One region of the uncultured Comamonas sp. genome, then DNA from elsewhere that is predicted to be linked to it. Evidence: predicted binding sites of a transcription regulator. Region 1 holds the regulator's gene; each other region holds the start of a gene.
The links. The regulator LexA, encoded in region 1, represses DNA repair genes until DNA is damaged. The targets are predictions, from matches to a motif close to ACTGTATNNNNATACAGT.

Region 1 (9,807 bases):
TGCCGTCCTCCCGGGCAGCAACCCGCGCCAGGTCGGCGACGAGCCTCTGCTGATCGCCCAGCGCAGCGGCGTACCGGTGTATGTGGCTGCACTGCGCGCTACAGCCGCCCGGGCCGCCTTGCAGGCCCACCCTGAGGTGGATGTGCTGGTCTGCGACGATGGCCTGCAGCACCTGGCACTGGCCCGTGATGTGGAGATTGCCGTCTTCAACGCCCAAGGCGTGGGCAATGGCTGGCAGCTGCCGGCCGGGCCGCTGCGCGAACCCTGGCCCAGGCGGCTGGACGTTGCGCTCTACGCCGGCCCGCCGCCCTCGCATCTGGCGGCCTCCGGCGCAGCGGCCTGGCCGCTGCAGCGCAGCCTGGCCTGCCATGCCGTGGGCCAGGATGGCCGTCGCCATCGTCTGTCCGATTTGCGTGGCCGCCCGGTGCATGCACTGGCAGCCATTGCCTATCCGCAGGAATTTTTTGCGATGCTGCAAGCCCAGGGCCTGCAGCTGGTACGCAGCGATGCGCTGCCCGACCATGCGCCGCTGGACGACCCGGCATGGCTGGCCAGCCTGGGGTTGGTGGCGAACAGCGCCCCTACAATAGACGCACCGTATGCCCCCGTGCTGCTGTGCACCGAAAAGGATGCGCACAAGCTCTGGTGCATTGCCCCGCATGCGCTGGCCGTTCCTCTGGAGGTCACCATCGACCCCGCCTTTGGCCAGCATGTCGATGCCCTGCTGCGCCCTTGCCAGACCGCATCGCCCCCTGTAAAGAAAGACTGATTGCCGCTATGGACCCGAAACTGCTTGAACTGCTGGTGTGCCCTGTCACTAAAGGCCCTTTGCGCTATGACCGTGAACGCCAGGAGCTGGTCTCGCGTAGTGCGCGCCTGGCCTACCCGGTGCGCGATGGCATGCCCATCATGCTCGAAGGCGAAGCGCGCCCACTGAGCGACGAAGAAATCGAAGCCTTAGCTGCGGCAGATTAAAGATTGATGAAGTTGCGCCCCAAAAAGGGGCCGCATGGCGGGCCGCACAGGCAAACCCCAATAGCAGCTTTGTAAAAAACAGACACAATTTGCTGAATTTTTAGGCATTTGTCCTGCATTGCATGTTTGGAAGACATGTTTTGCAGGCTGGCCTGTTGGATTGCATCCATCTATTTCAGCGAGTTGAAATGCAAAGCTTGATCCTCAAAAAAACCGACAAAGGCATGGAGGCGCTGCGCGCCCGCGATCCTTCCCTCCCCCATCGCATGCGCCCGGCCTTCATCATGTTTGATGGCCAAAAAAGCATTGAACAGGTGATGGCCCTGGCGCCCTCGGCGGGCGGACAATTGCAGGTGCTGGAAGACATCAAACAGCTGCTGCAGCAAGGTCTGCTCGAGCTTTTGCGTCCCGGCGATGCTGGCCAGCCGTCCTCCAACGCCAGCGACATCATCGACAGTCTGGCCGTGCCAGCGCCCATGCCTCCGCCAGCCGCCGCAGTTGCACCGGTTGTCGCGCCAGCAGCAGCCAGCAACCCAGCCGCTGCCATCAGCAACCACAGCGAACGCTATATCAAGGCCTATGCCGCGGCCAGCCAGTTGGTCAGCGGCTTAGGCCTCAAGGGCTTCCGTCTGCAACTGCAGCTGGAAAAAGCCCAGGGCTACGATGGCCTGGTCGCCATCCTGCCTAAGCTGCGCGAAGTGATCGACGCGAAGAAACTGCGCCCCATCGAGGCGATTCTGTTTGGCAGCAACGAAGCCCCTACACCGGTCAAACCGGGGCCCTGAGCCCTGGCACCCTGCCGCCGCAGCCGCACCCACCCAGATCGCCTGCGCCCGGCCCGCCATGCGGGCTCGCTACAATTCCAGCCGGCTCCACTCTTCTTTCTTTCGCACCATGGCATCCGCACCCGCGCCGTTCACCGTCCTGATTCCTTCGCGCATGGCGTCCTCGCGCCTGCCCAACAAGCCGCTGGTGGACATCGCCGGTCTGCCGATGGTGGTGCGCGTGGCCAAGCGCGCGCAGGAGAGCGCCGCCCAGCGCGTGGTGGTGGCTGCCGATGACGAGCGCATCATCGATGCCTGCAAAAAGCATGGCATCCAAGCGGTGATGACCTCGCCCAGCCACCCCAGCGGCAGCGACCGACTGGCCGAGGCCTGCAGCTTGCTGAAGCTCGCCGGCGACGACATCGTCGTCAACGTGCAAGGGGATGAGCCCTTGATCGCGCCAGCGCTGATCGATGCGGTCGCCGCCCTGCTCAGCGAGCGGCCCGAGGCCAGCATGGGCACCGTCGCCCATCCGATGGCCGATCTGGAATCGCTGCTCAGCCCGAATGTGGTCAAGGTGGTCCTCGATGCCCAGGGCCTAGCCAGCTATTTCAGCCGCGCGCCCATCCCCTGGGGCCGTGATTTTGTCAATATGGCCTGGTGGAAGAACCCCGGCACCACCGGCACACCCGGTTTTGCGCCGCTGCACCATATGGGCATCTACAGCTACCGCGCCCAGTTTTTGCATACCTTCCCCACGCTCAGCCAGGCACCTACCGAGCAGATCGAGATGCTGGAGCAGCTGCGCGCAATCTGGCATGGCTACCGCATCGCCGTGCATGTGACGCGGCAGATCCCCGGCTCCGGCGTGGACACCCCCGAGGACCTGGTGCGTGTGCGACAGCTGCTTGGCGCCGTGATGTAACCCGCGTGCCAGCCATGCGCCACCATCGCCCCTGCTGCAAGCACACCGTAAGCAAAAAGGCGCAGCATGCCTGTCTTGCGCAGCCGAGACACGGTATTGGTGCCCAGTTCGCTGACAATCCCCTGATGCGTGATATGCTCAAGCCCAGTTTTTTTGCGTAAAAGCGGGCTTCAGTGCCCGCTTTTGCCGTGCAAGTTTTTTATTCTCCAAGGACCGCCATGAAATTAATTCTTTTGGGAGCACCCGGCGCCGGCAAAGGTACGCAAGCTGCCTTCATCTGCCAAAAATACGGTATTCCCCAGATTTCCACCGGCGACATGCTGCGCGCAGCGGTCAAGGCGGGCACGCCACTGGGCCTGCAGGCCAAGGCCGTGATGGATGCCGGTCAGCTGGTCAGTGACGATCTGATCATCAACCTGGTCAAGGAACGTATCGCCCAGGCCGATTGCGCCAATGGCTTCCTGTTTGACGGTTTCCCCCGCACGATCCCGCAGGCCGACGCGATGAAGGCGGCCGGCGTCAAGCTCGACTACGTGCTGGAAATCGATGTGCCGTTTGAAGCCATCATCGAGCGCATGAGCGGCCGCCGCAGCCATCCCGCATCGGGCCGTACCTACCATGTCAAGTTCAACCCGCCCAAGACCGAAGGCCTGGACGATGTGACTGGCGAGCCCCTGGTGCAGCGCGAAGACGACAAGGAAGAAACCGTCAAGAAGCGCCTGGACGTCTACAGCAGCCAGACCCGCCCCTTGGTCGACTACTACAGCAGCTGGGCTGCACAAGACCCGGCCGCCGCCCCCAAGTACCGCGCGATCAGCGGCATGGGCTCGGTCGAAGAAATCACGCAGCGCGCGATTGCCGCCCTGCAGGCCTGATAAGCAACTCTGCCTCATCTACCAAGCCACTGTCGTGCGACAGTGGCTTTTTTATGCCCGTCTATTTATCGGTAAATAAACCGGTATCTGCCGTTGGCTCCCATGCCCGTACTTAGATTTTGGATCGGGCCTGCACCAGCGCCAGCTGCAGGCTGACCCGGCATTTGTAGGGCGTCAAGGCCACGGCCAGGTCTTTGTCCAGGTCGGCCATCCCGGGCAATACTGCATCGCTGATCACGCCATCGCTGCAGCGGCTGCTGCGCCACACCGGCAAGCCTTGCTGGCGTGCGCGCGCGATCCCATCCAGCAGCACCTCATGCACCGTGCCATTGCCGGTGGTTGCCACCACCAGGCCATCCACACCCTGGGCCTGTAGCGCCTTCAACAGCCCCGGGCGCAGGCCAGCATGGCTGGTGACGATCTCCACCCACGGCCAGGGCGTACTGGCCGGCGCGGGCAAGGCCGCCAGCCATGCGCTGCCGGTGTAGCCGCCCTCCGTATCTGCTGCCTGCGGTGCATAGCCCTGGCGCAGGCGCACGTTCGTGCCATCCACCCAGCCCAGCGGCCCCTGTTCGCCCGATGAAAAGGCCAGCAAGCGGTGCGGGTGCACCTTTTGCAGCCAGCGCGCGCTGTGCAGCTCGCCCCCGCCGGTCACCGCGACCACCTCGCGCAACAGCGGATGGCCGTCCGCATCCAGCGCCGCAGCGGCGGCCACGGCATCCTTCAGATTCTGCGGGCCATCGGGCATCAAGGCATTGGCCGGGCGCATCGCACAGGTCAGCACCACCGGCTTGGCCAGGCGCCCTAAAACGCAATGCAGGAACCAGGCAGTTTCCTCCAAGGTATCCGTTCCGTGGGTGATAACAACACCGCGTACCGCCTCGTCGCGCATCGCTGCATCGCAAGCCTGGAGCAGCGCATGCCAGACCTCGTCGCTCATGTCCTTGCTATCAATTTGCGCGATCTGCATTGCATCCAGCGGGCCCGCCGCGGCGGTCTCGATACCGCTCACCCCCGCCAGCAGGGCCGCGACCGACAGCTGCGCCGCACGGTACTGGCCGGGATTCTCGGCATCATCGGCCATGCCGGCAATGGTGCCGCCGGTGCCGATGATCAAAATTTTTGGCTGCAAAGCTTGCCTCCTGCAAAAAACTGGTTAAAAATACAGGTACTGGATTGATATACAGGTGTTGGAGTGCACGGCAGCTTGGCTGCCACCCGGCACCACAGATCACACGGAGATCTTATGCGAGACCATCCCAAACTCACCGCGCGCCAACAAGAAATTCTGGACCTGATCCAGACGGCCATCTCGCGCACCGGCGCCCCGCCAACGCGCGCCGAAATCGCCAGCAAGCTGGGCTTCAAATCGGCCAATTCGGCAGAAGACCACCTCAAGGCGCTGGCACGCAAGGGTGTGATCGAGCTGGTCAGCGGTACCTCCCGGGGGATTCGCCTGCAAAGTGATACCGTGCGCTCCATCAATGCGGCACGCGGCACGCGCTTTTCGTCGCCGCTGGCAGGCGTGTCCAACGCCACCGCCGGCCTGGGCCGTGTGGTGCAAGAGCTCGCCCAGCTGGCCCTGCCGCTGATTGGCCGCGTGTCAGCGGGCTCGCCCATCCTGGCGCAAGAGCATGTCGACCAGACCTATACCGTTGAAGGCGGCCTGTTCCAGCAGCAGCCCGATTACCTGCTGAAGGTACGCGGCATGTCGATGCGCGATGTCGGCATCATCGATGGCGATCTGCTGGCCGTCAAAGCCACCCGCGAGGCCCGCAATGGCCAGATCATCGTCGCACGTCTGGGCGATGACGTCACCGTCAAGCGCCTGCAGCGCACCAAGGATGGCATCGAGCTGCTGGCCGAGAACCCGGATTACCTGCCCATCGTCGTGCAGCCGGGCGAGCCCTTCGAGATCGAAGGCATTGCCGTCGGGTTGATTCGCAACACGATGCTGAACTAAGCCCAGCGGCCCTGTCGGCCCCTCCCTTTCTGCGCAACCCCAGGTAGCGGGCGTTGTGGGCACCCGGCCCACAACCCTGGGGAATGCGCTCGCCTTGCGCAATCCTGCTGTCATCCGTACACCAAGGAGTCTCCCATGCTCGTAGCAGATGCATTGCGTGCGCTTGCGCCCTTTTCCCTCGTCGCTGGCCTGCCCTGGTTCCAGTCCATCCAACGTGCCATCGTGCGCAGCAGCCGCCGCCGTCCAGCCCATGGCGCCGCCAACGATGGCCAGCTTGCCGCCCAGGTGCATTGCTTTGCCGCCGCCTCCAGCGCCGCTGCGCAGCGTGGTGCCGTGCAGCAACTGAGCCTGCTCGATGGCCCCAGCGTTCCGCCTGGCGTGGACGGCCCTGCCGAAGAGACACCCGCACAGCGCCCCATCGACCGCATTCGCCTGCCGCGCAAACCCGCAGCGCGCCGCCGCCTCTCAGTAGGTATACAGTCCCACACCCGCCCGTTCTTGTCGGTACAGCGCTGCAGCGCCCAGGCCGCCAACGATGCCCCCGTCAAGATGTACTGGGCGCAACCGGCCAGCCTGCACCGCCAAAAAGGCATGCGCTGGGCCATGTCGGGCAGCATGGCCGATATCTGTGCCGAGCTTGAACGCCTGGAGCGGCTGGAGCATCTGCACGCGGTCTAAGCCAGTGCCAATCCGGGCCGGTGCGTTGTAGCCAGCCTGCTGGCAGCTGCATGCCTGCTGTCACGAGGGGTGGACAGCAGCGGAATCGCTACGCTGGGTTGACGCAGACGCTGAACGTACCGGGCGTTACCGCCATGCCGGGCACGCGCCAAACCGGCACCTTCAGCGCTCTGCCTTCAGCCCGCTGCCCGCTGCTCATGGCCACTAAGCCGTGGCTGCCGCTGCACTGCCAGCGGCTTCTTCTTTTCCATCTTTCGCTCAGCGTGCGGCCGCAGCAGCCTCCAGCGCCAGCTGTTTGAAAGGCGCCAGCTGCTCGCGCAGGGCATCCCTCGCGCCATCCACTGCAGCAGCCACCGCATCGGGCCCCAACACCAGACCTTGCAGCAACACAAAATGCACATTGCGGATGCCGATGGAGGCCAGCGCATAACGCAGATAAGGCGTCAAAAAGTCCTCCTGACGCGCTTTTGGACCTGCATGGAAGCCGCCTGAACTGACCAACACCAAGGTGGGCCGGTCCTTCATCAAGCCGATCTTGCCTTCGGGCGTCGATGCAAAGCTGCGGTGTATACGGATCACCTGGTCCAGCCAGAGCTTGAGCGTGGCCGGCACCGCAAAGTTGTGCATCGGTGTCAGAATCATCAGCAGATCGCTGTCTTCCAGCTCTTTGATCAGCGTTTCCGACCAGGCCAGCGCGGGTGCGTCTGCGCTCGCATTCGAGGTGATCGCCAGCGCATAGTCGCGGCTGATCGGCGGTATCGGTGTTGCGACGAGATCGCGTTCCAACAGCGGCTGCTGCGCAAGGCCCAGCTCTGCCAGCATGTCGGTTGCCAGTTGGTAGGCGTGGCTGGCCTGGCCGTGTGGGCCACAGTTCAAGAGCAAGGTACGGGTCATCGTTTGTCCAATCGTTTGAGTAGTCAGGCCAAGGTGGGCAGCATCCGCACAGTTCTACGGCATCACATCGCCCGGGATTTGCACACCCAGGCGGCGAGCGTGGTTCGGCCCAGGCGTGCGGGCCCCTCAGGAACCAGGCAGCCATCGTCTAGCAGCGCACCCCGGTAAGGCACATCGGCATCGCCCAGCACCATGCGAGGATCGCCTTGCAAGCGCAGGTACTGCAGCACCCACTCGGCCATCGCCATCTTCTGCGGGCCGGCCACGTCCATGCAGCCCGCCAAGGGCTGCGCCAGCGCGGCGTCGGCCACCAGCATCGCCAAATCCTCTGCCGCCATTGGCTGCACCTGGGCCACCGGTATCGCCAGCAGCGTATCGGCTACGCTGTCGTGCGCCAGTTGCCCCAGGCTTTCATACAAGGGTGCTGCACGCAGCACGGTACAGGGGGTGTTGCCTGTCAGGGCCAGCAGTTCCCGCAACGCGATCGCCTGGTAGTAGCCGCTGCCTTGCAATCGCTGCACACCCAAGGCCGACAGCGCAATATGGTGCGCCACTGCGGCAGCAGCGATGGCGGCATTCAGCTGCCGGCATGCGCGCGCCCAGCCCTCCAGCGCATCGGCCGTATCCACCACAGGCGGCTCGCGCAGATCGATCAGCACCTCGGCACCATGCAACGCAGCCGGCAGTTGGGGGCCCGCATCGGCGAGCACCGGGTAACCCAGCTGCCGCAGATTGCCGACCACGCGCTTGCCCAGCGGGTTGCAGCCGTCCAGCACCAAGACTTTCATAAGCCGCCTTGCACAACACCGGGGGCTTGCCCGTTAAACGGGCATCTTGCGGAAGGCGATCGCAAAGCGGTTCCAGCTGTTGATCGAGGTGATCACAGCGGTCAGCTCCATCAGCTCGGCATCGCTGAAGTGGGGGCGCACGGCTTCCCAGGCGGCATCGGGCACATGGTCGTGCGCTACAAGGGTCAGTGCCTCGGTCCACGCCAGCGCAGCGCGCTCACGGTCGCTGAAGAACGGGGTCTCACGCCAGGCGGCGACAGTGGCCAGACGGCGGCTGGATTCACCGGCCTTCATCGCATCGGTCACATGCATGTCCAGGCAGAAGGCACAGCCATTGATCTGCGAGGCGCGCAGGCGCACCAGTTCCTTGAGCAGAATGTCCAGGCTGCCTTTGGCAATCTGGTTTTCCACGCCCAGCAGCGCTTTCATGATGGCGGGGTCAGCGGTGTAGAAGTCGAGTCGGGTTTGCATATCTATCTCCATCCAGGGTTGCGTCGGTGAATTCCGTTGCTGGCAGCCAGTATGCGATGGTCTTGGCCGAGCCAAAAGAGCCAAGAAATGCAAAAATGACTAGGCCAAGATAGGAATACCTGGATGCCCGACCCCACCCCCTCCGTGCAAGCCCTGCAACTGCAGGTCGACCGCAGCCTGCAGCTGCCCATGTACCTGCAGATCTGCCAGCGCTTCAAGACCGCCATTGCGCAAGGCCATCTGCGTGCGGGCGACCGGGTGCCGGCGTCGCGGGCGTTGGCGGCCGAGCTGAACCTGTCGCGCGGCACCGTCGATCTGGCCTACCGCATCCTGGCCGATGAAGGCTATTTCCAGGTACGCGGGGCGGCGGGCACGGTCATATCACCGGGCCTGCCCCCCGCCGCGTCCGCAATGGCGCCGCAAGCCGTTGCCCAGCCACCGGCCACCCACATCGTCGACTACGATGGCCTGCAGCCCCGGCCGCTGCAGCTGGGGCTGCCGGCGATCGATGCCTTTCCGCGCAAGGTCTGGAACCGGCTGGTCACCCACCGCCTGCGCAGCAGCGAGCCCTTCCGTCTGGCCTACCCCAACCCGCAAGGCGATGAGGAACTGCGCCAGCGCATTGCGGCCTACCTGGCGGTCTCGCGTGGCGTGACCTGCGTGCCCGAGCAGGTATTTGTCACCACCGGCCTGCGCAATACCTTGGAGCTGAGCCTGCGCAGCCTTGCGAGCCCCGGCGATGCGTTCTGGTTTGAGGACCCGGGCTATATCCTGGCCCGTCCGTTTTTACAGAATGCCTCGGTGCAGATCGTGCCGGTGCCGGTCGATGCCCAGGGCATGCAGGTGGAAGTTGGCCGGCAGCGGAGCCCTTACGCCCGGTTTGCGATGGTGACGCCATCGCACCAAAGCCCGCTGGGCGTGACCCTGTCGCTGGAACGGCGCATGGCGCTGCTGGACTGGGCGCGGGAGGCCGGCAGCTGGATCATCGAAGACGACTACGACAGCGAATTCCGCTACCAGGGCCGGCCCCTGCCCGCCCTTAAAAGCCTGGACCAGCAGGACCGCGTGATCTACGCCGGCACCTTCAGCAAAGTGATGTTTCCGGGCCTGCGCCTGGCCTACGCCGTAGTGCCGCTGGAGGTGGTGCCGCGCTTCCAGGCCGTCAGCTCCAACCTCAATGCCGGCAGTCCCTATCTGCTGCAGGCCAGCGTGGCCGATTTCATGGCCCAGGGACACTTTGCGCGCCACCTCAAGAAGATGCGGCTGCTGTACGCCGAGCGCCGCGAGGTGGCACAGCGCAGTTTTCAGCAGGTGCTGGGCGATCGCCTGCGCATTGACTTGCAGCCCGGCGGTCTGCATTTGCTCGGGCAGATTGGGGACAGCGACAACGACAGCCTGGTGGCCCAGCGCGCCCGCGCGCAAGGCCTGGCCACGCATCCGCTGTCGCGCTGGTATATCGATGCCGCGCCCCGCC
Region 2 (9,807 bases), on a different contig from region 1:
GGAGCCCATCTTGCTGGTGGCCGAGCAGCAGACCGCAGGCCGTGGCCGCATGGGCAAGCCCTGGCGCAGCGAGGCCGGTGATTCGCTGCTGATGTCGCTGGGCCTGCCGCTGGCGCCGGCCGACTGGTCGGGCCTGTCGCTGGCTGTTGGCGTGTCGGTGGCGCAAAGCCTGCAGCCTCAGCTGCCCGAGGCCGGCTCCAGCACGCCTACCATCGGCCTCAAGTGGCCCAACGACCTGTGGCTGACCGGCGACCACAAGCTGGCCGGCATCCTGGTCGAGACCGCGAGCTTTGTTTCGGCCCGCACGCATGCGGGCGATGGCCAGCAGCAGGCCGAGCGCTATGTGGTGATTGGCATCGGCATCAATGTGCGGGCGCCGCAGGCCGAAGGCCTGTCGACCATCCCGGGCAGCCTGCAGATGCTCGACAGCCGCTGGGACGCGCCGCAGGCGCTGCAGGCCGTGGTGCCGCCGCTAGTCGCTGCGATCCTGGCTTTTGCGCAGCAGGGCTTTGCGCCGCTGCAGGCAGCCTATGCGGAGCGCGATGCGCTGGCTTGCCGCGAGGTCGGCCTGAGTGACGGTACGGCCGGCCTGGCCATGGGTGTAGGCGCCGATGGCGCCTTGCGCGTGCAGACCGCTGCGGGTGTGGTGGATGTGACCAGCTCGGAAGTCAGCGTGCGGCCTAAGGCCGGCGCGGCCTGAGTGCGCTGCAGGACCAGAGAATGAAGAGACAGGAGCGGAGATGATTCGTTTTGCCATCGTGCTGCTGCTGCTGGCCAACGCCGGCTACTACGCGTTCTCGCAAGGCATGCTGCGCAGCCTGGGCTGGGGCCCGGAGGACCCGTCCGAGCCCGAGCGGGTGCAGCAGCAGGTCAAGCCCGATGCGCTGCGCATTCTGACCCCGCAAGAGGCCCAGCAAGCCCAGCAGCAGCCGGCGCGTACCGTGCCTGCCGAGCCCGCCCCGGCACCGGTGGCGGTGGCGGAGCCGGCTGCCCCGGCCGCTGCCGAGCCGCCCGCAGACCCTGCCGACAAAACCTCCGCCGATGCGGACAAGCTGGCTGCCAAACCAGCGGACAAGCCCCAGGACAAACCAGCCGAAAAGCCGACTGAAAAGCCGGAAAAACTGGAGAAGGCGGAAAAACCGGAGAAAAAGGAATGCCTGGTCGCCGGCAGCTTTGATGCCAAGCAGGTCGAGGCGCTGCGCCTGCAACTGGCCAAGCTGCCCGAAGGCAGCTGGCGCCTGGACAGCAGCACCAGCGCCGGCCGCTGGATGGTCTATGTGGGCAAGTTCAGCAGCCAGGAGGCGCTGGATACGCGGCGCGACGAGCTGCGCGCGCTCGATATCAGCACGGACCGCGCCCGCATTGCCAGCCTGGAGCCAGGCATCTCGCTGGGGCGCTTTTCCAGCGAGGAGGCGGCCGAGCGCCATTTGGCCACTATCGGCAAAAAAGGCGTGAGCGGCGCCAAGGTGGTGGTCGAGCGCCCCGAGACCGTCAGCTACACCGTGCGCCTGCCCAAGCTCGATGCGGCGACCAAGAAGCGTGTGCAGAGCTGGCATGTGATGGACGGCAAGGACCTGCGCAGCTGCTCCTAGACCTGGGGCTGCGGTGCCCGGGTGGTCGGAAAGCAGACGCTGAACACCACGCCGCGCTGGGCCTGGCGCGGGTGGGCATCTTCCAGGCCCACGGTGGCGCCATGCTGGCGCGCGATTTCCTGCACGATGGGCAGGCCCAGCCCCGAGCCATCGACCTCGCTGCCTAGCACGCGGTAGAAGGGCTGAAAAATACGTTCGCGCTCTTCTTCGGGAATGCCGGGGCCGGAGTTTTCTACCTGCAGCACGATCACGTGGCCAAAGGGGTCGGCCATCAGCCGCACATTGATGATGCCCGGCGCGCCGGCGCTGGAGGGCGTGTAGTTGATGGCATTGTCCAGCAGGTTGCGCACCAGCTCGCCCAACAAGGTGGCATTGCCGTTGACCCATACCTCGCGGTCATCCACCTGCATGCCGTCGTAGCCCATGTCGATGTGCTTGGCCAGCGCCCGGTCGATGCCGTCATGCATGGCATCGAGCACGATCTCGGCCAGGTTGCAGGGCGTGCGCTGCAGCAGCGCGCTGGGGCCTTCGGCGCGGGCCAGTGACAGCAGCTGGTTGACGGTGTGGGTGGCGCGCATGCTCGAACGCCCGATCTGCTGCAAAGACAGCTTGAGGTCGTCCTCCTTGGCATCGGCGCGCTGGGCCATCTCGGCCTGCATGCGCAGGCCGGCCAGCGGTGTCTTGAGCTGGTGCGCGGCATCGGCGAGAAAGCGCTTTTGCGTCGCCAGCGAGTGGTTGAGGCGCTCCAGCAGGCCATTGACCGAGTCGACCAGCGGCACCACTTCCAGTGGCACATCCTTGTGGTGGATGGGCGAGAGGTCTTCGGACTTGCGCGCGCGGATGCGCTCTTCCAACAGGTGCAGCGGCTTGATGCCGCGTGCCAGCGCCAGCCATACGAGCAGCACCGCCAGCGGCAGGATGACGAACTGCGGCAGCATCACGCCCTTGATGATTTCGGTGGCCAGCACGCTGCGTTTCTCGCGCGTCTCTGCGACCTGGATCAGCGCCAGATTCGGCTCGGGCAGCGACAGCTGCACCCAGATCCAGGCGATGCGCACATCCATGCCGCGCAACTCGCCATCGCGCAACTGCACGACGCCGATGCTGCGCTCGAGGTCCTTGGCAGGCATCGGCAGCGCCGATTCACCGGCGAGAAACATGCCCGCCGGCGTCGTGACCTGGTAGTAGACCGTGTCGGCATCGTCGGCCCGCAGGATCTCGCTGGCTGGCTGGGGCAGGTTGAAATAGGTCTTGCCGCCCTGCACGCCGACGAGCTGCGCCAGTGCATGGGCGTTGTACTCCAGCGCGCGGTCGAAAGGCTTGTTGGCCAGGTCCTGGGCCACCAGCCAGGTCAATGCCAGCGATACCGGCCACAAAAGCAGCAGCGGCGTGAGCATCCAGTCAAGGATCTCACCGAACAAAGATCGCTGCTCGCTGCGAAACAGGGCCAAGGCTGTCCTTGCGTGATGGGGGCCGGGGGCGGCCATCGCCCCGCAGTCGCCCGGTGGTGGGTGCTCAGTGTGCTGCGGGCGGGTGGATTTTTTCCAGGCAGTAACCCAGGCCGCGCACCGTGGCTATGCGGATGGGGCCCTTCTCTATCTTCTTGCGCAGGCGGTGGATATAGACCTCGATCGCATTGGTGCTGACCTCTTCGCCCCATTCGCAGAGGCGCTCGACCAGCTGGTCCTTGCTGACCAGGCGGCCCGAGCGCTGCAGCAGCACTTCCAGCAGGCCCAGTTCGCGCGCCGACAACTCCAGCATGCGGCCGTCGAAGGTGGCCACCCGCCCGGCCTGGTCGTAGGCCAGCGGGCCGTGCTGGACCAGGCTGGTGCTCATGCCCACGCCCCGGCGCGTGAGGGCACGCACCCGCGCTTCCAGCTCGGACAGCGCAAACGGCTTGGCCATGTAGTCGTCGGCGCCCAGATCCAGGCCTTGGACCCGGTCGTCCACACTTTCGGCGGCGGTGAGGATCAGCACGGGAATGGCCGAACCCCGGGCGCGCAGCTTTTTCAGCACCTCCAGACCATGCATGCGGGGCAGGCCCAGGTCGAGGATCAGCAGGTCAAACGCATTGTTGGCCATCAGCGCCGCATCGGCTTCGGTGCCGCTGGCGACATGGTCGACCACGGCGCCGGAGTTGCGGAGACTGCGCAGCAGGCCATCGGCCAGCACCTGGTCGTCTTCGGCAATCAGTATTCGCATGCGGTCTCCTATCGCTGTTGTAGTGGTGATACGTGCTGTGCCAATGATTCTAGGACAGGCCATGACCCTGATGGCGGCACTGGGATAGATCACCGCCAGAAGGCGCCAGCGCGGGGGCATGCCGCTGGTGAGCGCCGTCATTTTTGTTGCAGAGACGTAAAACACCCGCAGACGTCACCAAAGCGCCGCATCGCTCACGTAGGATAACGCCTCGTCTTGACGGCGTCGCAAGGGCAGCAGGCCCGTGGCTGGGGGCGGCGTTTGGCAACCCATCGTGATGAAAGCAGGTTCAACAGTGCGCAAAGGATCGCAGTCTTCGGTACGGCAACGCCGCTGGGTGGTGGTGGCGGCCCTGGTCGTGCTGACGGCGCTGTACCTGCAATGGCACCACATCGTCGCGATGCCCGGCCATGCCCATGCCTGGCAATCGCCACCCCCGTCGGCGCCGGCGGCCCACTTGCCGCACTACCTGGCCAGCATCGATGCCAAGGCGGTCAGCGGCATTGCCGACAACCTCTCGGGCCTGACCTACAACCCGGAAACCAAGACCTTGTTTGCGGTGACCAACCGGCCGCCCCAGATTGCCGAGCTGACGACCGATGGCGCGCTGCTGCGCCTGGCCCCGCTGCACGGCGCCAGGGATACCGAAGGCATCGCCCATATCCAGGGAGACTGGTTCGCGATTGCCGATGAGCGCAACAACCGCATCCACTGGGTGCAGTTTGGCAAGGGCGTGACGGAAGTATCGCTGGACAACAGCCCCTATGTGCAACTGGGCGATATCGCCATCAAGAATTTTGCACTGGAGGGCCTGGGCTGGGATGCCAAGCGCCAGCAACTGGTGGCGGTGACCGAGAAATGGCCGATGCAGGTGCTGATGATGGAGGCGCCGCTGTCCAGGCTCAAGCCGGGCCCGGTCGATCTGAAGGTCAGCGTCTGGGACGTGCCGGCCGTGGAGGACATGCCCAGCACCGACCTGGCTGCCGTCGAGGTCGACCCGCGCAGCGGCAACCTGTTGCTGCTCGGGGAAGAGTCTTCGGTGCTCTACGAATACAGCCGTGCCGGAGACCTGCTCAGCGTGATGCCGCTGTGGGCCGATATGGCCGGGCTGGCCAACCGCATCCCGCAGCCCGAGGGGCTGGCCATGGACAACAGCGGCAATATCTACATCGTCTCCGAGCCCAACCTGTTCTACAAGTTCGAACGCAAGCGCGGCTGAATGTAGCACATGCAGCCGCTCAGCTGTCGGCCCCATACACTTCCAGCCCGAGTTTGACCACGGTAGCGACCTGTTCGCCCACTTCGGCGCGGAACTCCGCCTCGGCCTGGGTGACCGCCCGCTCGAATGCCTGCAGCCACAGCAGGCCCGTCTCGGTAAAGCGCACGATGCGGGCGCGTGCATCGCGGGGGTCGCGCTCGCGGGTCACCAGGTTCCAGGCTTCGCACTGGTCCACCAGCTGGGCCATCGCCTGCTTGCTCACACCTGCACGCTCGGCCAGGTCCACCAGGCGGTCGCCTGCCAAGGACAGGTGCCGGGTGATATGGATATGGGCGGCGCTGACCTGGTCGCGCTCGGCCAGATGCGACAGCGCCAGCGGCACGGCGTCATCCCGCACCATCAGGTGCAGCACGCGGGCGTCGAAGCGGCGCATCGCATGGCCCAGCAGCCGGCCCATGTGGGTCAGGCGCCAGCTGTCGTCAGGCAAATGGGGCAGAAGTGTCGGCATGATGGGCGCTCCCGAGGGTGTTGTGCGGCTTTTTCAGTATGCTGCATTTAGTCAAGCAAACTGACTAAAAAAATGCTTTTATAAAATATACCCATCCCCTAAACTACTGTTCAAGCATCCAGGCTGTATATGCAAACAGCAGGATCCCAGACCCAAGACATGACTATCAAACGCAAGGAGAAATCCATGAACGCCACCGCAACCAAGCCCGAAGCCAACAGCGAAAAAGCCAAGGCGCTGGCCGCCGCACTGGCCCAGATCGAAAAGCAGTTTGGCAAGGGCACCATCATGAAACTCGGCGAAGGCGAGGCCGTCTCGGACATCCAGGTGGTGTCCACCGGCTCGCTCGGCCTGGACATTGCGCTGGGCGTGGGCGGCCTGCCGCGCGGCCGCGTCATCGAGATCTACGGCCCTGAATCCTCGGGCAAGACCACCTTGACCCTGCAGGTGATTGCCGAGATGCAGAAACTGGGCGGCACCTGCGCCTTCATCGATGCAGAACACGCACTCGATACCGGCTACGCCCAAAAGCTGGGCGTGAACCTGGGCGATATCCTGATCAGCCAGCCCGACACCGGCGAGCAGGCGCTCGAGATCGTTGACAGCCTGGTGCGCTCCGGCGCGGTGGACCTGATCGTTGTCGACTCGGTGGCGGCCCTGACCCCGAAGGCCGAAATCGAAGGCGAGATGGGCGACCAGCTGCCCGGCTTGCAGGCCCGCCTGATGAGCCAGGCGCTGCGAAAGCTCACCGCCACGATCAAGAAGACCAACTGCATGGTCATCTTCATCAACCAGATCCGCATGAAGATCGGCGTGATGTTCGGCAGCCCAGAAACCACCACCGGCGGTAACGCGCTGAAGTTCTACGCCTCGGTGCGCCTCGATATCCGCCGTACCGGCACCATCAAGCGCGGCGACGAAGCCATCGGCAACGAAACCAAGGTCAAGGTGGTCAAGAACAAGGTATCGCCTCCGTTCAAGACGGCCGAATTCGACATTCTGTTTGGCGAAGGCATCTCGCGCGAAGGCGAAATCCTGGACATGGGCGTCAATGCCCGCATCATCGAGAAAAGCGGTGCCTGGTATGCCTACAACGGCGAGAAGATCGGCCAGGGCCGTGACAACTCGCGCGAGTTCCTGCGTGAAAACGCCGACCTGGCGATCGAGATCGAGAACAAGGTGCGCGAGAGCCTGAACATCAGCCTGCGTCCCGCTGAAGACGGCGTGGTCGATGGCCCTGCGGCCAACGGCACCGAGGGCTGACCGCTTCTGAAGCGAGAACGCTGAGATAGCTGCTTGTGCACAGATGCTGTGCGCAAGCAGCTATTTGTTTTATAGCAATGAGGATGAATGTCTTTTAGCAAACTCTCCCTCAAAGGCCGTGCGCTGCGCTATCTGGCGCAGCGCGAGCATTCGCGCGCTGAACTGCAGGGCAAGCTTGCCCCCCATGTGGAAGAGGGCGAGGACCTGGCGGCCATCCTCGACGAGCTCGAAGCCAAGGGTTTCATCAGCGCCGAGCGTTTCGTCGACAGCGTGATCCACACCAAGGCCGCCCGCTATGGCGCCAGCCGGGTGCTGCAGGAGCTGCGCCACAAGGGCGTGGATGCCGAGCTGATAGCAGATGCCCGGGAGCGCTTGCGCAGCACCGAGTTGCAGCGGGCCAGCGAGGTCTGGCAGCGCCGTTTTGGCACGCCGCCCGACAGCCCGCAGGAGCGCGCCCGGCAGATGCGCTTTCTGGCCAGCCGGGGCTTTGGCGGCGATGTGGTGCGCAAGGTGCTGCGCGGCGGAGACGGGGACTAGCCCGGCGCTATGCCGGTTTGTTATAGCTGTTAGTGGCGTGTGGCACTGCCTCACAGCGCGGCGTTGGCCCATAGTCGGTCTCCTCAGGAGACCCATGATGCAAAGACGACAGTGCAGCGCCGCGCTGCTGGCGCTGGGCGCGCTACCGTATACAAGCGCGGCGCAGCCGCGGCTGCCTTCACGTCCGATCCGCCTGGTGGTGCCGTTTGGCCCCGGCGGTGTTGCCGATCTGATGGTGCGTATCGTGTCGCGGACCCTGAGCGAGATGCTCGGCGGCCCGCCCATCGTGGTGGACAACCGGCCTGGTGCCGGTGGGGTGCTGGCGGCCGAGCAGGTGGCCCGCGCCGCGCCGGATGGCCAGGTACTGCTGCTGATGTCCAACGCCAATGCGGTGGCCGAGTCCTTGTTCGCTTCGCTGACCTACAGCACCGTCCGCGATTTTGCGCCGATCTCGCTGCTGGGGCGCTTTGACCTGGCCATGGTGGTCGCACACACCAGCCCGCTGCTATCGTTCCAGGGGCTGCTGGCACAGGCCCGGGCCCGGCCAGGGCAGCTCAACATCGGTACGTTGTACAGCGGCAGCACGCCCCATCTGGCGGCAGAACTGCTCAAGAGCACGCTGGGTCTGGATGTGGAACTGGTGCCCTACAACAGCTCTGCCGCGCTGTTCCATGCGCTGCGGGGCCAGCAGGTGGATGCCGCGGTGGACATGCTCGCGCCGGTGCTGGCGCATGTCGAAGGCCGGCTGCTCCGGGCGCTGGTGGTCATGGGCGGCAGGCGTGCAGCGGCCCTGCCTGGCGTTCCGACGGTGAGCGAAAGCGACGCAGCGGCCAGCGGCTTTGATGTGACCTCGTGGAATGGACTGGCGGCACCCGCCAATACCGCCCCTGCGACCATTGCCAGGCTCAGCGCGGCTGCCAATGCAGCGCTGGCCTCGGCCGATGTCGCTCAGCGGCTGCAGCGTCTGGGCGTGGTGCCGGAAGGCAGCACCCCGGCGGAGCTGGCAACGCTGCTGCAGCGCGACATACAGCGCTGGGCGGGCGTGATCGCGCGTGCCGGTATTGCCAGGCCCTGAGCGCTCAACGGCCCTGCCGGGATCGCCGAAAAAGGCCCGCCAGGCCTGCTGCCGGTGCCTGCTCGGCGACAATGGCGGCCATGAGCAATGCCGAACAGCCCAACAATCCTCTCCATGGCCTGACGTTGGAGAACCTCCTGAACGAGCTGGTCGCGTACTTTGGCTGGGAAGAGCTGGGCGAGCGCATACCGATCCGTTGCTTTTGCCTGGACCCGAGCATCAGCTCCAGCCTGCGGTTTTTGCGCAAAACGCCCTGGGCGCGTGAGAAGGTCGAGGGCCTGTACCTGTTCATGCTGCGCGAGAAAAGGCGCAGCGGCGGCTAAGGCCTGACCGCCGGCAGCGGGCTGCCCGTCGCCGTGCAGCGCTGTCCTACTTGCAGGCGGGCCGTGAGCCGCTAGGCTGGTCGTCTGTGCAAACAGGAGACCGATGATGACCGCGAAAAATACCGTATGCCTCTGGTACCGGGGTGATGCGCTGGATGCCGCGCAGTTCTACGCCCAGACTTTTCCCGACAGCTCGGTAGGCGCCGTGCACCGCGCGCCGGGCGATTACCCCGATGGCAAGCAGGGCGATGTGCTGGTCGTGGCGTTCCATGTGGCCGGTGTTCCGTGCATAGGGCTCAACGGCGGCCCGCATTTTCAGCACAACGAATCCTTTTCCTTCCAGATCGCCACCGACGACCAGGCCGAGACCGACCGCCTGTGGAACGCCATCGTCGGCCATGGCGGGCAGGAAAGCGCCTGCGGCTGGTGCAAGAACCGCTGGGGCATCTCCTGGCAAATCACCCCGCGCATGCTGACCGCTGCACTGTCCGACCCCGACCGCGCAGCCGCCAAGCGCGTCTTTGAGGCGATGATGGGCATGACCAAGATCGATATCGCCGCGCTGGAGGCGGCGCGCAAGGGCTGAGCCATCAGCGCTGTTTCGTTCTACTTGCTGCGGGTACACCACCAGCAGATCAGCGAGCCGGCCGTTACCAGCACCACCCCTTGCCAAAAGCTCCAGGAGGGCTGCACCTGCAGCCAGACGGTGCCGACCAGCGCGGACAGCACGGGGGTGAAGTAGGAACCCACGGCCATCACCGTGAGGTTGCCGGCGCGCAGGCCATGGTCCCAGCAGCTGTAGCCCAGGGCGGTGAGGCCGCTGAGCAGGCACAGCTGAGCGGCGGCGGGCAGCGAGAACTGCAGCGCCGGCTCTGCGCTGAGTGCGTACTTGACCCACAGCACCGCCCCGACGGCCCAGAGAAATGCAGGCAGCGCATTGGCGCCATGGGCATAGCGCTTGGCCATGACCGAGTAGCAGGGCCAGAGCCAGGCGGCCGAAAACGCCAGGCCATAGGCGAGCGGGTTGCTTTGCACATTGGCCCACAGGCTGGCGATGGACAGCGCGCTGTCCCCCTTGAGCACCAGCA
Region 3 (9,807 bases), on a different contig from region 1:
CCGCTGGCCCGCTCCTGGCAGGGCATGGTCGTCATCCAGCTGCAAAAGCCCAAGGTGGAGCTGCTGGCGCAGAGCAACAGCCTGCGTGCCGCCTTCGATATCTGGGTGACCGAAAAACTGATGGGCAATGAATACCCCGGCCAGATGACCCTGGACTTTGGCCTGGCCTTCCACGATGCCGATGCCAGCATCCGTCTGCACAATGTGCGCGTGCAGCAGTTGCAGATGCAGGGCGTGCCTGCCGCCTACCAGGGCATGTTCCAGACCTATGCCCCCCGCCTGGCCGAGCAGGTGCTGCAAGGCCTGCTGGTCTATGAGCTCCCGGCCAGCCAGCGCATGCTGCTGCAAGGCCTGGGCTACACGGTCGAGCGCATGCAGGTGCAGGAGCAAGGCCTGCGCATTGTGCTGGCGCCCAAGACGGCTACGGCGGCGCCTACGCGTTAAACCAGGGAATAGGGGTAGTGGGCGGATAAGCCCGGCGCCAGTTGCTCCATCAGCGCCAAGGCTTGCGGCGCCAGCGCCAGACCCTGGTCTTGCGCCGCTTCCAGCTGGGCCATCAGATCGGCCAACTGCAGCCATTGCCCGGCATCGATGCCGAGCAGCCGGGGCAGGGCATCAGGCCCGGCATCGTGGTCCAGGAAGGCGACGGTCTGCTGCTGGTCACGGCTCAACAGCCAGGCGTCGCCGGTGCCAGAACAGGCAAACACCCACCAATCCTGGCCCAGGTTCGCCAACGGGGCATCGCGCCCCCAGGTTTCTTCGGCGGCTTCGAGGTGGTCCAGCAGCAAGAAATCACCGGCAATCTCGGTGCGGGGCAGGCCATGGCCGGGCATCAGCGCAGGCCAGCCCGTGCCGGGCCAGAGCCGCTCGGCAATGGCGGCCGGGGTTTGCAGCGCCAGCATCTCAGTCGTTGCCTTCCTTGCGGGCGGGCGACTTGCCGGTCAGGCGGTCCTTGATGGTCAGCACCCGGGTGACAGCGCTGCCCATGCCCATCAGCTGCAAGGCGGTGTCGGGGTTGAGGCGCTGCACATCGTCAAACCAGGTCATCAGCTTGTCGATCAGGTCGTACATCTCCTGCATGCGCTGCTGGGCGTATTGCTCGTCGGCCGAATGGGTTTCCTGCAGCAGCGCGGAGCGCAGCATCGACTGGGTGGGTTCGATCTCGCGGCGGCGGCGCTCCTCGGCCAGGGTGCGGAAGATTTCCCAGACATCGGCCGGCGCTTCAAAGTACTCGCGCCGGTCACCCGGCTGGTGGCGCATGTGTACCAGGCGCCAGGATTGCAGCTCCTTCAAGCCCATGCTGACATTGGAGCGCGAGAACGACAGGCCCTCGGCAATCTCGTCGGCATTGATGGGCTGGGGCGACAGAAAGATCAGCGCGTAGATCTGTCCTACCGTGCGGTTGATGCCCCAGCGGCTGCCCATTTCGCCAAAATGTGACACGAATTGGCGGGTGAGCTCGGGCAGCGGCGTTGGGGCTTGTTTCATGGCGCTGATTATCGGTTTTTTCTGGAAAAGCTGAAACGCCAGGCCGCCATGGCCCGGCGCTTGCTATAGCCGCTTTGTAAAGACGGCAGTTTTCGGTCTATCAGCGGGGCCGCCCCGTCAACGGCAGCGGATACAACGGCGTTACACATGGAGTGGCACTGCGCGCGCGGTGCCACACCTTTGTCAGAACATTGCCAAACTGCGCCGCGATGGCATGCCCATGGCGGATCAGCTGGCCAGAGACTATCTTGCCTACCACCACAACCCATAACAAACGAAATCTGTGGCTGGACATGACCAAAGGGGCTTGCTGTGCTGCCATCGTCTGGCACCACCTGGCTTTCTATGGCCCGATGTCGGATGTTGCAGCACAAGTCACCCCCGGCATCATCGAGTGGCTGGCGGAATATGCGCGCATCGCCGTGCAGATTTTCCTGGTCATGGGTGGTTTTCTGTCGGCCGCCAGCCTGGCACCCCAAGGCGTGGCCCGCTTTGGCAGCCCGCTGGCCAAGATCGGCCAGCGCGCGCTGCGGCTGCTGGCGCCTTATTCCGTCGCGCTGTTGCTGGCGGTGCTTATCGCAGCGCTGGTGCGGCCCTGGTTTGCCCATGAATCGGTACCCGCCGAGCCGACCTGGCAGCAGTTGATCGCCAATGCGCTGATGCTGCAGGACATCAGCGGTGAAGATGCGCTGTCGGCAGGCGTCTGGTATGTTGCCATCGACTTCCAGCTGTTTGCGGCGGTGACGCTGCTGTTCGCATTCAGCCGCCGCTGGCCGCGCCAGTGGCTGGGCCTGCAACTGGGCCAGTGGGTGGTTCTGGCGATGACGGCGCTGTCGCTGCTGGTGCTCAACCGCCACAGTGAGCTGGACATGTGGTTTGTCTACTTTATCGGCGCCTATGGCATGGGCATGCTGGCCTTCTGGGGCAGCCAAAGTGCCAAGCCCTGGTCCTGGACGGCCGCATTGCTGGCACTGGGCCTGCTGTCATTGGAGGTGGATTTCCGCCTGCGCATCGCGGTGGCCCTGTGTGGCGCGGTGGCACTGCTGTGGTTGATGCGTGTGCCTTCGGACAGCCGCCTGGTCGATTGGCTGGGCCGCCAGGCGCCGGTGCGCTGGCTGCAGTCGCTGGGCCAAATGGGTTACTCGGTGTTTCTGGTGCACTTTTCGATCGTGGTGCTGTGCAACGCGGTGGTCTCGCATGTCTGGCCGAGCCAGCCCTGGCTGAACTGGCTGGGCATGGGCCTGGCCTTTGCGCTGTCGCTGCTGGCCGGGCGCGCGCTTTACCTGGGTGTCGAGGCGCGTACGCCCAGCCTGCGTTCGGTGGCCCGCTGGGAGCTGGGTCTGGTCGGTGCCGGCCTGCTGGTCAGCCTGGTCGGCGCGCGCTTGTCGATGTAGGGATTGCTAGCGGTGCAGATCGCCAGCCCGCTCGGGCTGGTAGCTGATGCCGGTCACGCGCACCGTCATGGTTTTTCCGCCCACCGATGGCCAGGCCAGTTCATTGCCAATCGACAGGCCCAGCAGTGCACTGCCCACCGGTGCAAATACCGAAATCTTGCTGCTGGTGTCGTCCAGGTCCTTGGGGTAGACCAGGGTCAGCTGGAACTGCTTGCCCGATTCGGCAATATCGAAGTTCACCGTGGAGTTCATCGTCACCACATCCGGTGGGATATCGGTCGGCTCCACGATATCGGCACGGGCAATCTCGGCCTCCAGATCCGCCTTGCCAGGGAAGGCACTGGCTGGCATCGCTTCCAGCAATGCTTCCAGGCGGTCCACATCCAGGGATGACAGGATGAGTTGGGGTTTGCGAGACATGAAAACTTCCTCCGGAGTATGTAATCCCCGAATGTAGGCCATGCCCCATTTCGCACCAAAACGGTGCGAATAGCCCTGGTTTTCTCGGCGCTTGCACGGCCCCTCCAGATCGCGCACAATGCATGGAAATACTGTATATAAAAACAGTTACCATGCCTGCCCGCCATCCCTCCACCAATACCTTGAACGCTGCCGCGCGGGAAGACCCGCAGGCGCTGCAGCGCTGCGCGGACGAGCTGGATGGGCCTGTGCCAGTGCGGGTGCCGCTGCCGGTGGCCCGCAAGGGGCGGGGCGCAGTAGGCGCCCCCCGCCACCGCTTTGCCAGCGATGTGCGGGAATGGGCCGACGATGGCTGGACCCCTGCCACCGCTGCGGCGCCTGTTGCAGGCGATGCAGACCAGCATCTGGAAGAAGGCGCCTGGTGGCAGCAGGACGCCGAAAGCCTGCCGACCCAGGTGCATGAGGAGCGGGCCCGCAGCGCGATCCAGAAAAATGACTCACCCGATATCTTCTTTGATCACTCGGTCAACCCCTACCGGGGCTGCGAGCATGGCTGCATCTACTGCTATGCCCGGCCGTACCACAGCTACCTGAATCTCTCGCCCGGGCTGGATTTTGAAACCCAGCTGTTTGCCAAGACCAATATTGCCCAGGTGCTGAAGGCTGAGATCAGCCGCCCGCGCTACCAGCCTGCCTCGCTCAATATCGGCTCCGCCACCGACTGCTACCAGCCGATCGAGCGGGAGCTGGGGCTGACGCGGCAGCTGATCGAGGTGCTCAGCGAGGCCGAGCATCCGTTCTCGCTGATCACCAAGAGCAGCGCCGTGGAGCGTGATATCGACCTGATTGCTGCAGCGGCGCGCAAGAACGCGGCGGCGGTCTACATCACCATCACCAGCCTGGATCCGCAGCTCACCCGCCTGCTCGAGCCACGGGCAGCGGCCCCCCACCGGCGGCTGCGCACGATACGCCGGCTGACCGAGGCAGGCATCCCGGTGGGGGTGAGCGTGGCGCCGCATATTCCGTTTTTGACCGAGGACATGGAAGAGGTGCTGGCTGCCGCGCGCGAGGCCGGTGCCAGCACCGCCTTCTACACCGTGCTGCGCCTACCCTGGGAGCTCAATGGCGTGTTCCAGCAGTGGCTGCAGGCCCATTACCCGCAGCGCGCCGCCCGGGTGATGGAGCGGGTGCGCGACCTGCACCAGATCAGCGAGGCCGACCGGCTGCGCGGCAAGAGCTACGACAGCCAGTCCTTCAGCCGCATGAAGGGCCAGGGCCTCTGGGCCGACCTGGTGCGCCAGCGCTTTGTGCGCGCCTGCGCGCAACTGGGCTATGGGCGCGAGCGGCTGGAGATGGACTGGCGCGGTTTTGAGGCCTGGCGCGCCCGGCAGCTGCTGCTGCCGCGGCAAGTGGGCGCCGCGCAGGCGCCACACCCAGGGCAGGGAAACCTGTTTTAGCCGCGCTTGCGTGCAGCAGTGCCATTGGCTGGCTGCGCGGTTGCAACGCTTGCAGGTGCAGAGGCTGACGCCAGGTGCGCCAAGGTTGCAGGCGGTGCAGAGCGGCCCTTGCAGCTGGCAAAAATATCCAGATCGGCCTGGTGCAGCGCGGTCTGCACATCGGTCAGGCCCAGCATCGAGTGGAACAGGTTGTCGTGGCTGATGCGGGCGGTGGCCACCGCTTGCTGCAGGCAACTGGTGCGCATGCCCATGCGCTGCTGCATCGCGGGCGACAGCCAGGTGATCCAGGGCACACGCTTTTGCACATCGGGCGCGACGGAGTAGGGCAGGCCATGCAGGTAGAGGTTGTTCTCGCCCAGCGATTCGCCATGGTCGGCCACATACATCATCGCGGTGGGCTGGCGCTGGCCCTTGCTGGCGAGCCAGCCGATCAGGCCACCCAGCATGCGGTCGGTGGCGACGACGCTGTTGTCATAGGCGTTGACCAGCGATGCGCGGTCGCAGGACTGCAGATTGACGTTATTGCACTCGGGGCTGAAACGCTTGTCCTCGCCCAGCGAGCGCTTGAAGTAGGCCGGGCCATGGCTGCCCATCTGGTGCAGCACCAGGACGACCCCCTTGGCGCGTTGCTCGGCGGGCAGCGCATTGATGCGCTCGTCCAGTCCTTCGAGCAAGGCCATGTCCACGCACTCGCCGTCCTGGCAGAGCGCCTTGCGGGCGGCGGCGGGCAGGTCGGACTCGGTGTTGGCGTTGTGCACGCGGGTGCAGACGCCCTTGCAGCCCGATTGGTTCTCCACCCACAGCACGGCCAGGCCGGCACGCTGCAAGACATCGAGCAGGTTTTCATAGGACTTGTCGCTGTTCTGGCTGCTGCGCCCCAGGTGCGAGAACATGCAGGGCACCGACACGGCGGTGCTGGTGCCGCAGGACCAGGCATTGGTGGCGACTGCCAGATCGTCGCGCGCAGACAGCAAAGGCGTGGTAGGCCGGTCATAGCCATTGACGGCAAAATTGCCCGCGCGCCCTGTCTCGCCGACCACCAGTGCATAGATCGGAAACGTGGTCTGGCCCGCATAGCTGGCACCGAGCTTGGCGTCTTCGCCAATCGGGTAGAGGGTCGTGTCGCGGTGGTGGATTTGCTGGGCCACCAGGTTGCCTGCGGCATAGACGGTCGACAGCGGGTTCATCATGTAGCGCAGATTGGTGTGGTTGCGCATGGCCGACGAGATGGGTCTGAAGCCTGCCATCACGACGACGACCATCGCCAGCACGGCCAGCAGCACCATGCCCAGCTGCTGGAGTACCGGGCGCCAGCCATGGTGCCGGGGCAGGGTCTGGCGCCAGATCCACCAGGTGGGGGGAATGGCGATGGCGCCGACGGTCACAAACAGGCTCCAGTGCAGCAGGTCCGCCGCTTCCTTGACGTCGGTCTGCAGCACATTGGTGAGCATCGATGCATCAATGGCGATGCCATAGTTCAGCATGAAGCAGGCCGCAAAGGCGGAGATCCAGCACAGCGCGGCCATCACCGGCTTGGCCGCACGGCCCCAGCTGATCAGGGTCAGCAACGCCCAGCAGGCGCATGCAATGGCCAGGCCCAGACTCGCTCCCAATACCCACTGCTGGGCGCTGCTCAGGCCTTCGGCCTGCGATATCGCTTTCCACAAGGCCAGGTTGCCTACGCTGGCCAGCCACAGGCTGACGACCAGGCTCCACAGCCACACGGGCCGCGGCGGCTGGTGGGGGGTGGTGGTGGCCAAGTCAGCGCTGAAGGGCAGGTCGGCCGGATGGGGCGGGAATGCCGCCGTGCCGGCGGCCTTGCCTGTGGAAGTGATAAACCGGGCAAAGAAATTCATCCCGCCATCGTCGGCGCGCCAGCTTAACAAGCGATTAATGCGTCAGCAGGCGTAAAAAAACCCGCCGTAGCGGGTTTCCAAAGGGTTGCGGCGCAGTGCCAGGCGGCGCATGGGCTGCCTGGCTGCGTCCCATCAACGCTGGGCGATAGGCTTGACGTCGCGCACCACCGAGCCGGTGTACAGCTGGCGTGGACGGCCAATCTTGTACTCGGGATCGGCCATCTGCTCGTTGAGCTGGGCGATCCAGCCGACGGTACGGGCCAGTGCGAAGATGCCGGTGAACAGCTTGACGGGGATGCCGATGGCGCGCTGCACGATGCCCGAGTAGAAGTCGACGTTCGGGTACAGCTTGCGCGAGACGAAGTAGTCGTCTTCCAGCGCGATCTTCTCGACCTGCTTGGCCAGTGCGAACAGCGGATCGTTTTCCAGGCCCAGCTCGGCCAGGATCTCGTTGCAGGTTTCCTGCATCAGCTTGGCGCGTGGGTCGTAGTTCTTGTAGACGCGGTGGCCAAAGCCCATCAGCTTGACGCCGCTGGACTTGTCCTTGACCTGCTCCATGAACTCACCGACCTTGGCGATGCCGCCATTGGCCTGGATGCTTTCGAGCATGTTCAGACAGGCTTCGTTGGCACCGCCGTGGGCAGGGCCCCACAGGCAGGCAACACCAGCGGAGATGGCGGCAAACGGGTTGGTGCCCGAGGAGCCGCACAGGCGCACGGTCGAAGTCGACGCGTTCTGCTCGTGGTCTGCGTGCAGGATGAAGATGCGGTCGAGCGCGCGCTCCACCACAGGGTTCACCACATAGTCTTCGCAAGGGTTGCCAAACATCATGCGCATGAAGTTGCCTGCATAGGACAGGTCGTTCTTCGGGTACATGTAAGGCTGGCCCGTGCCGTACTTGTAGGCCATGGCCACCAGCGTAGGCAGCTTGGCGATCAGGCGGATCGCAGCGATGTTGCGGTGCTCAGGGTTGGTGATGTCGGTGCTGTCATGGTAGAAGGCCGACATGCCGCCCACCAGGCCCGTCAAAACGGCCATCGGATGCGCATCGCGGCGGAAACCACGCAGGAAGAACTGCATCTGCTCGTTGACCATGGTGTGCTTGGTCACCGTGTCTTCGAACTCGGCCTTCTGCGTTGCATTGGGCAGCTCGCCGTACAGCAGCAGGTAGCAGGTTTCGAGGTAGTTGCAGTTCTTGGCCAGCTGCTCGATGGGGTAGCCGCGGTACAGCAGCTCGCCCTTGTCACCATCGATATAGGTGATGGCCGACTGGCAGGCAGCCGTCGAGAGGAAACCGGGGTCGTACGTGAACATGCCGGTCTGCGCGTACAGCTTGCGGATGTCGATGACATCCGGGCCGATCGAGCCCTGGTAGACGGGAAGGTCTACGCTTGCTGCGCCGTTGCTAAACGATAGCGTGGCTTTGTTGTCTGCTAGTTTCATAAAACTGGTTCCTTCTCGAGTTAGTCCGCAAGAGATGCGCGTGGTTTTAGGCTGCGCAGCATCTCCAGCACTTCATGAACATCTGGCGTGTCGAGGTCGCCTGTTGGTTCCTTGCGCTTGAGCAGCAAGTCCAGCAGGTCGTTGTCCGACAGGTTCATCAAAGTGGTCAGCCCTTGCGCCTGGCGGACATTCAGGCTTGCTCCGTATGTGCGGAAGAACTGCTCGACGAAGATGTCGTTCTCCACCAGCCCTCGGCGGCTGCGCCAGCGCAGCAGGTCGCGCGCACGTTCATCCAGCAGTTCGTTTTCCATCATTGCTCAATCTGGTTCTTACACCGCACGGCGAACCATCAGTTCCTTGATCTTGCCAATCGCCTTCGTGGGGTTGAGGTGCTTGGGGCACACGTCCACGCAGTTCATGATGGTGTGGCAGCGGAACAGACGGTAGGGGTCTTCCAGGTTGTCTAGGCGCTCACCGGTATGGTCATCGCGGCTGTCGGCGATGAAGCGGTAGGCCTGCAGCAGACCGGCAGGGCCCACGAACTTGTCGGGGTTCCACCAGAACGATGGGCAGCTGGTCGAGCAGCTGGCGCACAGAATGCACTCGTACAGGCCGTTGAGCTCTTCGCGCTCTTCGGGCGACTGCAGGCGCTCCTTCTCGTTGGCGACAAAGCTGTCGGCCATCAGGTAGGGCTTGATCGAGTGGTATTGCTTGAAGAACTGGGTCATGTCCACGATCAGGTCGCGGATGACCGGCAGACCGGGCAGAGGCTTCAAGACGATGTCACCCTTGAGGGTGTTCATGTTCGTCAGGCACGCCAGGCCGTTCTTGCCGTTGATGTTCATCGCGTCCGAACCGCAGACGCCTTCGCGGCAGGAGCGGCGGAAGGAGATCGACGGATCGAGTTCCTTGAGCTTGACCAGTGCGTCCAGCAGCATGCGCTCGTGACCGTCGAGTTCCACCTCCACGGTTTGCATGTACGGCTTGGCATCTTTATCGGGATCGTAGCGATAGATTTTGAAAGTACGCTTCATTTTGGGATGTTCTTTCGTGGGCTGCGTGGATTTAGAAGGTACGAACCTTGGGTGGTACCGACGGCACGGTCAGCGGCTTGAGTTGCACGGGCTTGTACTCGAGGCTGTTGGCAGCGCTGTACCACAGCGTGTGCTTGAGCCAGTCGATGTCATTGCGGCCCAGTGGGTACTTGGGATCATCGGCGGGGTGTTCGTAGTCGTCCACGGTGTGGGCGCCACGGCATTCCTTGCGGGCGGCGGCCGAAACCATCGTCGCTTGTGCCACCTCGATCAGGTTGGCGACTTCCAGTGCTTCCATGCGGGCGGTGTTCCAGACCTTGGACTTGTCCTTCAAGGTTACGCCACCAACGCGGGCGCGGATGTCGGCAATCTTCTTGACCCCTTCGTCCATGCTCTTTTGTGTACGGAACACGCCGGCGTGCAGTTGCATGCAGGCGCGGATGTCATTGGCCACGTCCTGCGCGTATTCACCGCTGCTCGACTCGTCGAGCTTGTTCAGGCGCGACAGCGAGAAGTCCGATGCGTTCTCAGGCATGGGCTTGAATTCGCCATAGCCATTGACGTAGTTGACGATGTGCTTGCCGGCCGACTTGCCAAAGACCAGCAGGTCCAGCAGCGAGTTCGTGCCCAGGCGGTTGGCGCCGTGCACCGACACGCAGGAGCATTCACCCACCGCGTACAGACCGTTGACCACCTTGTTTTCCTGACCGTCCCA

Region 2: recA (recombinase RecA) is a predicted target of LexA. The motif match lies at 5,644-5,661, and genes of this name have one in related genera.
Region 3: ACHWUQ_RS07460 (PA0069 family radical SAM protein) is a predicted target of LexA. The motif match lies at 3,433-3,450, and genes of this name have one in related genera.

Annotation. Positions count from the first base shown of each region.
Region 1 covers NZ_CAXYJV010000050.1:236,598-246,404, forward strand. The annotation lists gene lpxK (tetraacyldisaccharide 4'-kinase) at 1-769, shown strand, start outside; gene ACHWUQ_RS22015 (Trm112 family protein) at 778-975, shown strand; gene ACHWUQ_RS22020 (hypothetical protein) at 1,164-1,760, shown strand; gene kdsB (3-deoxy-manno-octulosonate cytidylyltransferase) at 1,870-2,664, shown strand; gene adk (adenylate kinase) at 2,883-3,539, shown strand; gene ACHWUQ_RS22035 (asparaginase) at 3,652-4,671, opposite strand; gene lexA (transcriptional repressor LexA) at 4,786-5,502, shown strand; gene ACHWUQ_RS22045 (hypothetical protein) at 5,638-6,180, shown strand; gene ACHWUQ_RS22050 (FMN-dependent NADH-azoreductase) at 6,439-7,074, opposite strand; gene ACHWUQ_RS22055 (NmrA family transcriptional regulator) at 7,137-7,862, opposite strand; gene ACHWUQ_RS22060 (carboxymuconolactone decarboxylase family protein) at 7,896-8,333, opposite strand; gene ACHWUQ_RS22065 (PLP-dependent aminotransferase family protein) at 8,457-9,807, shown strand, end outside.
Region 2 covers NZ_CAXYJV010000049.1:15,226-25,032, reverse strand. The annotation lists gene ACHWUQ_RS20530 (biotin--[acetyl-CoA-carboxylase] ligase) at 1-700, shown strand, start outside; gene ACHWUQ_RS20525 (SPOR domain-containing protein) at 741-1,592, shown strand; gene ACHWUQ_RS20520 (sensor histidine kinase) at 1,589-3,043, opposite strand; gene ACHWUQ_RS20515 (response regulator) at 3,108-3,794, opposite strand; gene ACHWUQ_RS20510 (SdiA-regulated domain-containing protein) at 4,090-5,013, shown strand; gene ACHWUQ_RS20505 (helix-turn-helix domain-containing protein) at 5,033-5,521, opposite strand; gene recA (recombinase RecA) at 5,708-6,784, shown strand; gene recX (recombination regulator RecX) at 6,872-7,321, shown strand; gene ACHWUQ_RS20490 (tripartite tricarboxylate transporter substrate-binding protein) at 7,419-8,396, shown strand; gene ACHWUQ_RS20485 (VF530 family protein) at 8,468-8,719, shown strand; gene ACHWUQ_RS20480 (VOC family protein) at 8,826-9,305, shown strand; gene yddG (aromatic amino acid DMT transporter YddG) at 9,326-9,807, opposite strand, start outside.
Region 3 covers NZ_CAXYJV010000019.1:68,665-78,471, reverse strand. The annotation lists gene ACHWUQ_RS07485 (hypothetical protein) at 1-444, shown strand, start outside; gene ACHWUQ_RS07480 (hypothetical protein) at 441-902, opposite strand; gene ACHWUQ_RS07475 (GbsR/MarR family transcriptional regulator) at 904-1,488, opposite strand; gene ACHWUQ_RS07470 (acyltransferase) at 1,698-2,882, shown strand; gene rnk (nucleoside diphosphate kinase regulator) at 2,889-3,302, opposite strand; gene ACHWUQ_RS07460 (PA0069 family radical SAM protein) at 3,569-4,759, shown strand; gene ACHWUQ_RS07455 (phosphoethanolamine transferase) at 4,756-6,615, opposite strand; gene ACHWUQ_RS07450 (citrate synthase) at 6,748-8,058, opposite strand; gene ACHWUQ_RS07445 (succinate dehydrogenase assembly factor 2) at 8,079-8,372, opposite strand; gene ACHWUQ_RS07440 (succinate dehydrogenase iron-sulfur subunit) at 8,388-9,092, opposite strand; gene sdhA (succinate dehydrogenase flavoprotein subunit) at 9,124-9,807, opposite strand, start outside.